2 regions of the Nocardia spumae genome follow, and region 1 is predicted to be linked to the other one. Evidence: riboswitches for the same ligand, from Rfam matches in the RefSeq annotation. Region 1 holds a riboswitch; the other holds the start of a gene.
The links. Region 1 has a riboswitch for S-adenosylmethionine ahead of metX (homoserine O-acetyltransferase MetX). Riboswitches for the same ligand answer to the same signal wherever they lie in the genome.

Region 1 (5,770 bases):
GGTAGGCGATATCGGTGTTGTGGGTGGTGGCGTGCGTGGTGAAGGCGAACACCCGCTCGGGTCGCAGCGATTCCCATGCGGCCGTGAGGTTTTCGTGCACGGTGACGACCGCCAGATCGTGATAGTCCAGTCCGGCGCGGCGCAGTTTCGGTTCCGACAGATCGAATCCGAGGGGCTCGATCAGATGTAGCTCGCATCCCGTACCGGCCGCCAGACGGATCGCATTACCCGTATTGGGTGGGATACGCGGTTCGAAGAACACCAGCTTGAGCACACCGAGACGGTACCCGTCCACCCGACGGGGCACGCGTCGGAGCCCGGCCTCTGCTACCGTGACCGGCGGCCGTTCGTGACGGCCGATCCGTTCCATCGATGCCGCGATCGCCCGCGGGGTCGACCAGTTCGCGGGAGGTGGGTTGATGACTGTGTGTGAGGCCGCCGTGCGCGCTGGTACCGAATACCGCCTCCGGGGCATCGGCTCCTTCCGCGCGTCGGCCTGATCTCGTCCACGGTTCCGCCGAGCGCTCGCTCGCGCAACCGCGTCGACTCATCACCCGATCTCTATGAAACGGATTCGTAGCATTGACTATTCGAACCTGGACCACGCGTGCCGAAACCGCCGCGGACATTCCCGTCGTCCACGCAATCAATACCGCCGCGTTCGACCGGCCCGACGAGGCCGATCTCGTCGAGGCACTACGCGGCGATCCGGCCTGGATCGACGGCCTGTCGATCGTGGCGGCCGGACCCGACGACACCGTCGTCGGCTACGCGCTGCTGACTCGCTGCCATATCGGCGACGTCCCGGCCCTGTGCCTGGGACCGTGCGCCGTACTGCCGCAGTACCAGCGCACCGGTGCCGGGGCGGCGTCCGTTCGCGCCGCATTGCGGGCTGCGGCCGACCACGGGGAGCATTTCGTCACTGTGCTCGGCCACCCCGAGTACTACCCGCGGTTCGGCTTCCGGCGGGCAAGCCGGTACGGCATCGATCTGAGCATCGATGTTCCCGATGACGCGCTGATGGCTCTCACGCTCGACGCGGGCCATCCGCTTCCGGCGGGCCGTATCCACTACGCCGCTCCGTTCGGCGTCTGATCCTCGCCCGGTCGCGGCGGCCGCATCCAGTGGCCGTCGCGACCGCGCCGCCCCCGCTCCCGGCGGCGGGACGACCGGACATGCGAGAATCGCAGCCGTGACCGATGCGCCCGCCACGCACCCGCAGCAGCACTCCAGCCCGGTGAACCGCTTCTTCCAGGTTCACCTGCCGATGCTGCTGGTCGTCGTGGTGTTGCTGGTCGCGGTGGTCTTCGTAGCGCAGGACCGCTGGCGCCGCGGCGCGTTCTTCATCGGCGGAGCGACACTACTGGCCGCGGCGTTCCGGTTGTGCCTGCCGCCGGCCCGGGTCGGGCTGCTGGCGGTGCGGAGCAGGCCGTTCGATATCGGCGCCTACACGGTGCTGGGTGGCGCGATCATCGTGCTGGCCGCCACCATCAGCAGCCTCGGCGTCGGCTGAGGGCATCGAGCCCGGCCCGGGCTGCGGGGATCGAGCCCGGCCCGGGCTGCGGGGATCGCGGTGACTGCCGGCGAGGATCAGGCGCGGGCGTTCCGGGCGGCGCGAGCCAATTCCATCGTCTGCTCCAGCAGTTTGCCGATCGCCTCGGTCTCGGTGAGGAAACCGTCGTGGCCGTCGCGTGAGTGCACGACTTCCAGCCCCTTGCAGCCGGGCAGCAGATCGGCCAGTTCCTGCTGGGTTCGCAACGGGTACAACCGATCCGAATCCACACCGCCGACCAGGCACGGGACCGGGGTGGCGGCCAGTGCGGCCTCGATACCGCCGCGACCGCGGCCGACGTCGTGGCGGTTCATCGCCTCCGACAGCAGTACGTAGGTGGCCGCGTCGAAACGGGCGACCAGCTTGTCGGCCTGATGGTCGAGATAGCTCTGCACCGCATACCGTCCGCCGTCCCGAGGGTCTTCGTCACCCTGCGCGGAGTTCGCGAACCGGTGATCGAGCTCGAATTCGGTGCGATAGGTCAGATGCGCGATCCGGCGTGCGATACCCAGGCCGGCGCGCGGGCTGCGGCCGGTGCCGTGGTAATCGCCGCCCTGCCAGTCCGGATCGGCCTTGATCGCGGCGATCTGCGTGGTCTGGGTGCCGATCTGATCGGCGGTCGCCCGGGCGCCGACGGCCAAGACCAGCGCGGCGTCGACGCGATCGGGAGAGCCGACCATCCACTCGAGCACCCGCATACCACCCATGGATCCGCCGACGACCGCGGCGATGCGGGGGATGCCCAGCAGCTCGAGCAGTGTCACCTCGACGGTGACCTGATCGCGGATCGAGATCTCCGGAAACCGAGCGCCCCAAGGCTTTCCGTCCGCGGCGAGGGAGCCGGGCCCGGTACTGCCCTGACAACCGCCCAGCACATTCGTGGCGATGACACACCAGTGGTCGGTGTCCAGTGCGGCGCCGGGGCCGACCAGTCCGTCCCACCATCCGGGCAGCGCGTGCCGATCGTCGGGGTTGCCGCAGACGTGGGAATCGCCGGTGAGTGCGTGTTCGACCAGCACCACGTTGTCCAGTCCGGGGGACAGCTCACCCCAGCGCTGCACCGCGAGCTCGACGCCGGGTATCACCGCGCCGTTCTCCAGCCGGACGTCGCCGATGCCGATGGTTCCCAGGCTGCCGTCCGGCGGCGGTAGCAGTGTCGTTGCGCCGGGCCGCGACGTGTTCGATTCGATACTCACGGTCACCGCGCCGTCACCGCGCAGAGCCGCGCCGCACGTTCGACACGAATACCTCGAGAACACACATCCCCGATGTTAGCGACACCCCCCGGGCGCGCCGCCGCCTCCACACCCTTGCCGTCGGGCACGGTGAATTCACTCACTTGTTGCTCCTGATCGTCGCGCTTGCCCTCGGCTTTCGAGAGCCCGGTCAATCACCCGGAGCACCCCACCGCAACTGGAGGGTTGCCGGCCAGCGAGCCGGGGCTTGGCGCTGGCACTCATGACCTGCTGTGGATGGTAACAATCGGTCCGGACGGGTGCGAGGGTTGGGCTCAGCCGATCGGGGTGGCGGCCGCCGCGGGAAATGTGGCCGATGTGACGTGCGTATCACTCAATGGGGCGGCCCCTGTTTCTGAGACACAGCGCACCAGTACGCTTGTCTTGTTTAGCACCAGGCGTCTCGTGGACAACGCGGGGCGTATACGTTGTCTGTTGAACAGCTGGGGTCCGCTCACAAGCGTGCTCGCCTGGCCGTGCAATGGGAGCACACCTTCCTTAGGAGGACACGAAGATCCATGTCCAAGATCAAGGTTGAAGGGACCGTCGTCGAACTCGACGGCGACGAGATGACCCGGATCATCTGGCAGTTCATCAAGGACAAGCTGATCCATCCGTACCTCGATGTGAACCTCGAGTACTACGACCTGGGCATCGAATACCGCGACAAGACCGATGACCAGGTCACCATCGACGCGGCCAACGCCATCAAGAAGCACGGCGTCGGCGTCAAATGCGCCACCATCACCCCTGACGAAGCGCGGGTCGAGGAATTCGATCTCAAGAAGATGTGGCGTTCGCCGAACGGCACGATTCGTAACATCCTCGGCGGCACCATCTTCCGCGCGCCGATCATCATCTCCAACGTTCCGCGTCTGGTTCCGGGCTGGACCAAGCCGATCATCATCGGCCGTCACGCCTTCGGCGACCAGTACCGCGCCACGGACTTCAAGGTGCATCAGGCGGGCACCGTCACGATCCAGTTCACCCCGGAGGACGGCTCCGAGCCGATCGTCCACGAAGTGGTGAAGATGCCCACCGACGGCGGTGTCGTCATGGGTATGTACAACTTCAAGAAGTCCATCGAGGACTTCGCGCGGGCCTCGCTGAACTACGGCCTGCAGCAGAACTACCCGGTCTACATGTCGACCAAGAACACCATCCTGAAGGCCTACGACGGCATGTTCAAGGATACGTTCCAGGAGATCTTCGACACCGAGTTCAAGCAGGAGTTCGACGCCGCCGGCCTGACCTACGAGCACCGGCTGATCGACGATATGGTCGCCTCCGCCCTGAAGTGGGAGGGCGGCTACGTCTGGGCCTGCAAGAACTACGACGGCGATGTGCAGTCCGACACCGTGGCGCAGGGCTTCGGCTCGCTGGGCCTGATGACCTCGGTGCTGCTCACCCCGGACGGCCGCACCTGTGAGGCGGAGGCCGCGCACGGCACCGTGACCCGGCACTTCCGCCAGCACCAGCAGGGCAAGCCCACCTCCACCAACCCGATCGCCTCGATCTTCGCGTGGACCCGTGGCATCGCCCACCGCGGGAAGCTGGACAACACCCCCGAGGTCATCGGCTTCGCGCAGACTCTCGAGGATGTCGTCATCAAGACCGTGGAGAGCGGTCAGATGACCAAGGATCTGGCGCTGCTGGTCGGTGGCAACCAGGGCTACCTGACCACCGAGGAGTTCCTCGGCGTGCTCGACGCCAACTTGGCGCGCGAACTGAGCTGAGCGCCGTCGTCCGCCCGGAGCTTCCGGTGCGGGCGGTAGAGATATCCGGGCACCCGCCCCCACCGATTCGGTGGCCGCGGGTGCCCGAATTGCGTTCCGGACCGGTGCGCGTCCGGTCCGTGAGTCGAATCACCTCGATACCGGGTATCGGTCGGCGCCGGGCGCGCGTTGGCCAACCCTATGGTCGACTCAGCTCTCCTGCGCAGCGCAAGCCCTGCCGACGATCTCGCGCCCGCCGGGACGACAGGACGACAGGACTCGTCTCGGCCGGATCCGGTTCGCACCGGATGGCACATCCCGGCGATGCTCGCGTTGGCGCTCGGCGGCTTCGGCATCGGCACCACCGAATTCGTCACCATGGGCCTGCTGCCCGATATCGCCGCGGACCTGCGGGTATCGGAGCCCACCGCCGGACATGCCGTCTCGGCGTATGCGCTGGGTGTGGTGGTCGGCGCTCCGGTGATCGCGGCGTTGTGCGCCCGGATGCCGCGCAAGCGACTGCTGATCGCGTTGATGGTCGCCTTCACCGTCGGCAATATCGCCTCGGTGCTGGCGCCGGCGTTTCCGGCTCTGGTCGCGGCCCGGTTCGTCGCCGGCCTCCCGCACGGCGCCTATTTCGGCGTGGCCTCATTGGCGGCCGCCTCGCTGGCGCCGGTGGGACAGCGAGCCAAGGCGGTCGCCGCGGTGATGCTGGGTCTGAGCGCGGCCAATGTGGTGGGCGTCCCCGCGGCCACCTGGCTGGGGCAGGCGCTCGGCTGGCGTGACGCCTACGTGGTCGTCGCGGTCCTCGGAGTCGCGACGGTCTTCGCGATCAGCCGGTTCGTTCCCGATTTGCACGGGGTGCGGGTGACGGATCCGCGCACCGAACTGACCGCACTGCGCCGCCCGCAGGTGCTGCTGACCCTGCTGGTCGGCGCGGTCGGCTTCGGCGGCATGTTCGCGGTCTACACCTACATCACCTCCACGCTCACCGATGTGGCCGGAATGTCGCAGGGGTTCGTGCCGATCGTGCTGGCGTTGTTCGGGTTGGGCATGGTCGCCGGCAATATCGGCGGCGGCGTCCTAGCCGATCGCGGCGTGGACCGTTCGATCTTCGTGGCCCTCGTCGCGATGGTGGTGATCCTCGCCGGATTCGTCGCCGGCGCCCACAATCCGTTCACCGCCGCGATCGGCGCCTTCCTGGTCGGCGCGTCCGGGGCCGCGCTGGCACCGGGCCTGCAGACCCGCCTGATGGATGTCGCCCACGA
Region 2 (5,770 bases), 2.2 Mb from region 1:
CGGGCACAGCGCCGCCACGATGTACCGGGTGATCCGCCAGGCCCAGCCGAAGGCTATCGACCCACCGGCGGCCCTGACCCGGCTCCGCGATTCCGGCGGCTATCCGGCCGATATCGACGACGGCGAGAGCCGGGCCGACGGCACACGCCGCCCACGCCACCGCGAATACCGCTGCGGCCGAGCGCACCTCGCGGAACTCGTGGGTACCCGGACCCGATGTGAGGTCCGGCCGCACGGATCAGTGCGCGTCCTCGGTCTCTCGCAGTGTGACCGTGCGGTCGGCGGTCGCGAGGGTGAGGGTCTCGCCGTCGAGTTTCCAGGACGGATTCGCCTGCAACAGTGCCGTCGCCCAGTCGTCGGCGCCGGCGCGGTCGCCCGCGCACGCCATCCGGGTGCCGGCCAGCGGGCCCGTGCGCAGGGTGTGATCGGCCAGATCGGCCGTTCCCATCAGGGTGTTGCACCCGGCGTTCGCGCTCAGGCGGCCGGCATCGGCGAAGGTCAGGCGTAATGGGCCGTCGCCTGGAATGTGCGAACCTTCGACGGTGGTCGAGATATAGGCCCGGCCTGCCGGGGATTCCGGACCGGAATTCGTCGGCGCGGCATCGGTTCCCCCGGAACAGGCGACTCCCCCGGCGAGCAACGCCAGCACCGGAAAGATTCGCAGAAAGTTCGCCACCATACGTCGATGCTAGCGAGCGGCGCGAATCAACTGCTCGCGTTACCCGCCTGCCACACATCCCAGGGGACCTCCCAGTCCCCGTAGGTGTCCCATACCGGCAGCGTCGGCCCGCCGGAATTGGTGATCTCCACGACGTCACCGACACCGAAATGGTCGAAGAACCACTGCGCGTTGTCCGGTGCGAGATTCACACAGCCGTGCGAGACGTTGCTCGACCCCTGCTGTCCCACCGACCAGGGCGCGGAATGCACGAATTCGCCGTCGTTGGAGATACGTTCGTCCAGATCGACCTTCTCCCGGTAATAACCGGCCTGCCCCTGGCATACCCCGTAGGTGCAGGAGTCCATGACGATCGAGGGCGACTTCTCCGAAATCACATGCGGCCCTTCGTGAGACGGAAAGCCGGGGGAGCCCAGGCTCATCGGCATCTGATTCACCTGCGCGCCGTTGCGGAAGATCGTCAACTGCTCGGTGTTGCCGTCGGCCTTGGCGACCCACGCGTCGTGGACGGTGTAGTCGGCGCTGTTGTTCTCCGCCCCGAAGACGCCGTCCCCGAAGTCGACCCCGAACACATCGGCCTCGATATGAATCTTGGTGCCCGGCTGCCAGTACTGGGCCGCGCGATAGTGGACGTCCTTGTCGTCGACCCAGTACCAGGCGCCGGGCTGGGGCGGGCTGACGGTGATCTTCAGATGATTCTGTACCTCGGCCTTGTTCGCGACGGGCGCGGTGAACTGGAAGACCATGGGCTGTCCGACCCCGATACCGGATTCGGCCACCAGATCCGGCGCCGGCACGACATTGGCGTACGCCTTGTGCGCGGCGTCGATCGTGGTGACCGTCGCGGTCTTGGTCGTGGCCACCTGCGCCAGATTCACCGCCTGGACCTGCACCCGATAGGTGGCCCCGTATCCCAGCGGATCCTTGGAGGTCCAGCTGTGCCGGTCCGCGGCGAAGGTGCCGGCGACGGGTTTGCCGTCCCCGTCGGTGACGGTCACCGCGGTCAACATGCCGTCGGCGGAGTTCACCACGATCGGAGTCGAGGGATTGAGCGGACCGTGATCGGCCGCCGGCACATCGACGGCGGCCGGCGCCGTGATTTCGGGAGCCTTCGACGGCGGCGCCGCCGAGGTCGCGCCGTGGGAACCACAGCCTCCGGTCAAGGCGACGATCGCCGTCAACATCGCCGACACCACCAGTAGAGATCGACGCCCGCGCACGTCCCTCACCGCCTCCGCTCGCACCCTCGCATACACAACGTCCACCGGACCGCCGGGGGAACACAGCACCCTCCAGTGGACACCATGAATCCGGTATCGCGCTGCAGCAGCAGAGTACGTGTCGGCACGGATTCGCGCGCGATCGGCACCCGTTCACCAGGCGTTTTGCCGTATTAGCGGCATTTGCCGCGTGTCGGTTGTTCTCACCCGCCATGGGTGATTCCGGCCCCGCCCGCCGGAGCCGATAGTGGAGCGGTGGGTACGCACCGTCGAGGAAGGTGACCGATGCCGAGCCGAGGCACCGCCCGCTGGACGTCCGTGCCGAGCGCGGTCGGAACCTATATCCGGCGTGCCCCGGGCACCTACATGTGGCTGGCGATCCTGCTGGTCTCCACCCTCGTGGTGCGTCATCTGACCCCGCAACAGGCCGACATCGTGCTGGGCAATCGCTCGACCAACCTGCATCACCTGCGGGAGGATCCGGTTCGAGTCCTGATCTCGAGCGCCTTCTGGCTCGCCGGCGGCGGCTGGCTGGGTTACGCCGTGTCCTACACCGTCTTCCACGCCCAGGCCGAGCGCTGGCTGGGCACCCTGCGCTGGCTGATCGTCGTGCTGATCGCCCATGTCGGCGCCACCTACATCAGCGAGGGCGTGCTCTACTGGGCGATCCACCACGACTACGCGCCGGAGTCGGCGGTGAACACTCTCGACTACGGGGTCAGCTACGCGCTGGCGGGCGTGGTCGCGGTCCTCGTTTATCGCATCGCCACACCGTGGCGCTACCTCTATCTCGTCGGAGTGATCATTTTCTACACTGTGCCGGTCTTCGCCGGCCGAACCTTCACCGACATCGGTCATTTCAGTGCGATGACCCTCGGTTTCGCCTGCTATCCGCTGACCCGGGGGCGGCCGGGACCGTGGGATCCGGTCGCCGCGACACGGGCCCGATTCGGATCTTCGGCACGGGGGTGATGACACCGCCGATCCGCCCGCGCGGCAAGGATTGGATTCACCGCGATCGGGAGTGCTGACGGCACACCGGAATTCCCCTAGCGTTCCCCTCACCCATCCAGAGCGACCGAGAGATCCGGCTCCACGACGTCGCAGCAACCCCCCGACCGGGTGTTGGGTGCTACCGCCGGAACCGATGGAGGAATGATCATGGTGCGCAGTGTCTTTCATATCGGCCAACACGATCCGATGGCCGCGCCACTGCTGGCCGAACTGGCGATCGAATACAGCAGCCGCTACGGCGGCAGCGTCGGTGCGATACACGCGGATCTGGTGAACCACCCGGCCGCGGATTTCGCGGCGCCGCACGGCGATCTGCTGGTGGTGGTCGAGGACGGTGAACCGGTCGCCGGAGGGGCTTTCCGCCGCCACGACGCGCGGACCGCCGAATTGAAACGGATCTGGACGGCGCGCGAACATCGCCGCCGCGGTCTGGCCACCTTCGTCCTCGACGAACTCGAGACCGAGATCGTGCGCCGAGGCTATCGGCGCATCGTCGCGGCCACCGGTCCGCGCCAGCCCGAAGCCGTGGCGCTGTATCTGTCGGCGGGCTACACCGCGGCCGACAGCACGTTCGCCCACCGCGGCGGCCCGCCCGCGCACTCGTTCGAGCGGTTTCCGACCCGGACGCCCGCGATATCCCAGCGCCGCAACCGTTTCGGGCGCGACAGTGGCTACCGGCCGGTGCGCGGTTACCGGCAGATCCGGGACGAGGCCGGTGTCGTGCGCATATGACGTTCCGCCTGCTGCCGTACCGGGCCGACATCGCGCCGTCACCACGGCACACCGTCCGCCGCCCGGCACTGGGCACCGACCGCTACCGAATCGATCCACCCGGAGCCACCGCATGAAACGAATCATCGCGCCGGCGCTCGCACTCACCGCGACGGTGGCCATCGCCGCCTGTGCGAACACCTCCGGCACCGGCGGCGACGCCGGGCCGCCGCAACCGGGCGGCACCCTGCGTTACGGTTTGTCGCAGGCGCCGACCTGCTCGGACCCCGCCCAGGCCGGCACCAACCAGACCCTGTACGTGACCCGGCAGATCGTCGATTCGCTCACCGACCAGGATCCCGCCAGTGGCGAGATCAAGCCCTGGCTGGCGACGTCCTGGCAGGTGAGCCCGGACGCGAAGACCTTCACCTTCCACCTGCGGCCCGATGTCACCTTCAGTGACGGCACCCCGCTGACCGCCACCTCGGTGCAGAAGAACTTCGACGCCGTGGTGCACACCCTCACGGCGGCGAAGGCGCCACTGGGGGCGAGCTACCTGTCCGGATACGCGGGTACGACCGTGGTCGCTCCGCTGACCGCCGAAGTTCACTTCGACGCGCCGAACGCCCAATTCCTGCAGGCGTCCTCGACACCGCAGCTGGGTATCCTCGCCGACGCGACCACCGCGAAACCGGCCGAACAGCGCTGCCTCGGCGACGATATCGGCAGCGGCCCGTTCGTCTATGCCGGCTACCGGCAGGACGTATCGGCGGCCCTGGTGAAACGGACCGGATACCGGTGGGGATCAGCGGTCTTCGCGCACCCCGGCGAAGCGTATCTGGATCGCATCGAATTCACGGTGGTGCCCGAGGCCGGGGTGCGGACCGGGAGCCTGTCGTCGAACCAGCTCGACGCCGTCAGTGACGCCCTGCCACAGGATGTTCCGCAGCTCGAGGCCACCGGCGCGAAGGTACAGTTCGCCTCGAATCCGGGCGTGCCGTTCGGTCTGCAACCGAATCTGAGCCGGGCGCCACTGTCGGACCCCGCGGTGCGTCAGGCGCTCCTGCACGGGATCGACCGCAGACAGCTCGTGGATACCGTCCTGGGGCCGCAGTTCCGTGCGGCGACCGGTTCCCTGGCCTCGAAAACACCCGCCTACGTCGACCTTTCCGCGCAGCTCGGCTACGACCCCGGCCAGGCGCGCCGGATCCTGGATCAGGCCGGATGGGTGCCCGGCGGTGACGGTATCCGGGTCAAGGACGGGCGCCGCCTGTCGTTCGGGGTGCTGTTCAGCACCGCGTTCGCCGGCAATCAGGCCACCGTGGAGCTGGTGCAACAGCAACTGCGCGCGATCGGGGTCGATCTGCGGCTCGAACTCGCGGCCGCCGGCGACTACACCGCCCGGCAGAACGCCGGAGATTTCGACGCCACCTACTACAACACCACTCGTGCCGACGGCGACATCCTGCGTACCACCTTCGGCCGTGGCCAGCGAAACCTCAACCAGCGCGGGCCGATTCCGGCGTTGGACGGTGCACTGGCCGAGCAGCTGTCGACCACCGACCCGGCCGCGCGGGCCGCGGTCATCGGGCAGGCGCAGCGGGCGGTGATCGACAACGGCCTGTGGTTGCCGACCATCGAACTGTCGCAGGCGATCGGCGTGTCCGGCGCGGTGCACGACCTGACCTTCGAGGCCTCGGCGCGGCTGCAGTTCCACGACACCTGGTTGAGCACACGATGAGTCCGCTGACGCGCTATGCGATCGTCCGTGTGCTGCAGGCGATCGGCGTGTTGTGGGCCGCGTTCACGATCTCGTTCGCGGTGCTGTTCCTGCTGCCCTCGGATCCGGTGCAGCTCGCCGTCGACGCCGATCCGGGCGCGGCCCCCGACCCGGCCGCGATCGCGGAACTGAAGGCCAGGTACGGATTGGACCGTTCGGTGCCGGAACAGTATTGGACCGCCCTCACCCATGCTGTGCGCGGTGACCTGGGACGCTCCCTGAACACCGGGCAATCCGTCACCGGCGCGCTGGCGCAGTCGATTCCCTCCACCCTGGCGCTGGCCGGGTTCGCGCTGATTCTGGCGATCGTCTTCGGGGCCGCGCTGGCGGTGGCCGCGGCCTACACCCGGCGGCGGTGGCTGCGGA

Region 2: another riboswitch for S-adenosylmethionine. It lies ahead of LKD76_RS17170 (GNAT family N-acetyltransferase); the one in region 1 lies ahead of metX (homoserine O-acetyltransferase MetX).

Annotation. Positions count from the first base shown of each region.
Region 1 covers NZ_JAJFZL010000001.1:6,013,491-6,019,260, reverse strand. Annotated here, with positions in the region: gene LKD76_RS26855 (tRNA (cytidine(34)-2'-O)-methyltransferase) at 1-274, opposite strand, end outside; gene LKD76_RS26850 (GNAT family N-acetyltransferase) at 583-1,095, shown strand; gene LKD76_RS26845 (DUF3017 domain-containing protein) at 1,268-1,513, shown strand; gene metX (homoserine O-acetyltransferase MetX) at 1,591-2,754, opposite strand; SAM riboswitch class IV at 2,905-3,016, opposite strand; gene LKD76_RS26835 (NADP-dependent isocitrate dehydrogenase) at 3,306-4,523, shown strand; gene LKD76_RS26830 (MFS transporter) at 4,827-5,770, shown strand, end outside.
Region 2 covers NZ_JAJFZL010000001.1:3,837,693-3,843,462, forward strand. Annotated here, with positions in the region: gene LKD76_RS17155 (META domain-containing protein) at 239-679, opposite strand; gene LKD76_RS17160 (L,D-transpeptidase) at 706-1,863, opposite strand; gene LKD76_RS17165 (rhomboid-like protein) at 2,185-2,871, shown strand; SAM riboswitch class I at 2,962-3,053, shown strand; gene LKD76_RS17170 (GNAT family N-acetyltransferase) at 3,055-3,645, shown strand; gene LKD76_RS17175 (ABC transporter substrate-binding protein) at 3,758-5,365, shown strand; gene LKD76_RS17180 (ABC transporter permease) at 5,371-5,770, shown strand, end outside.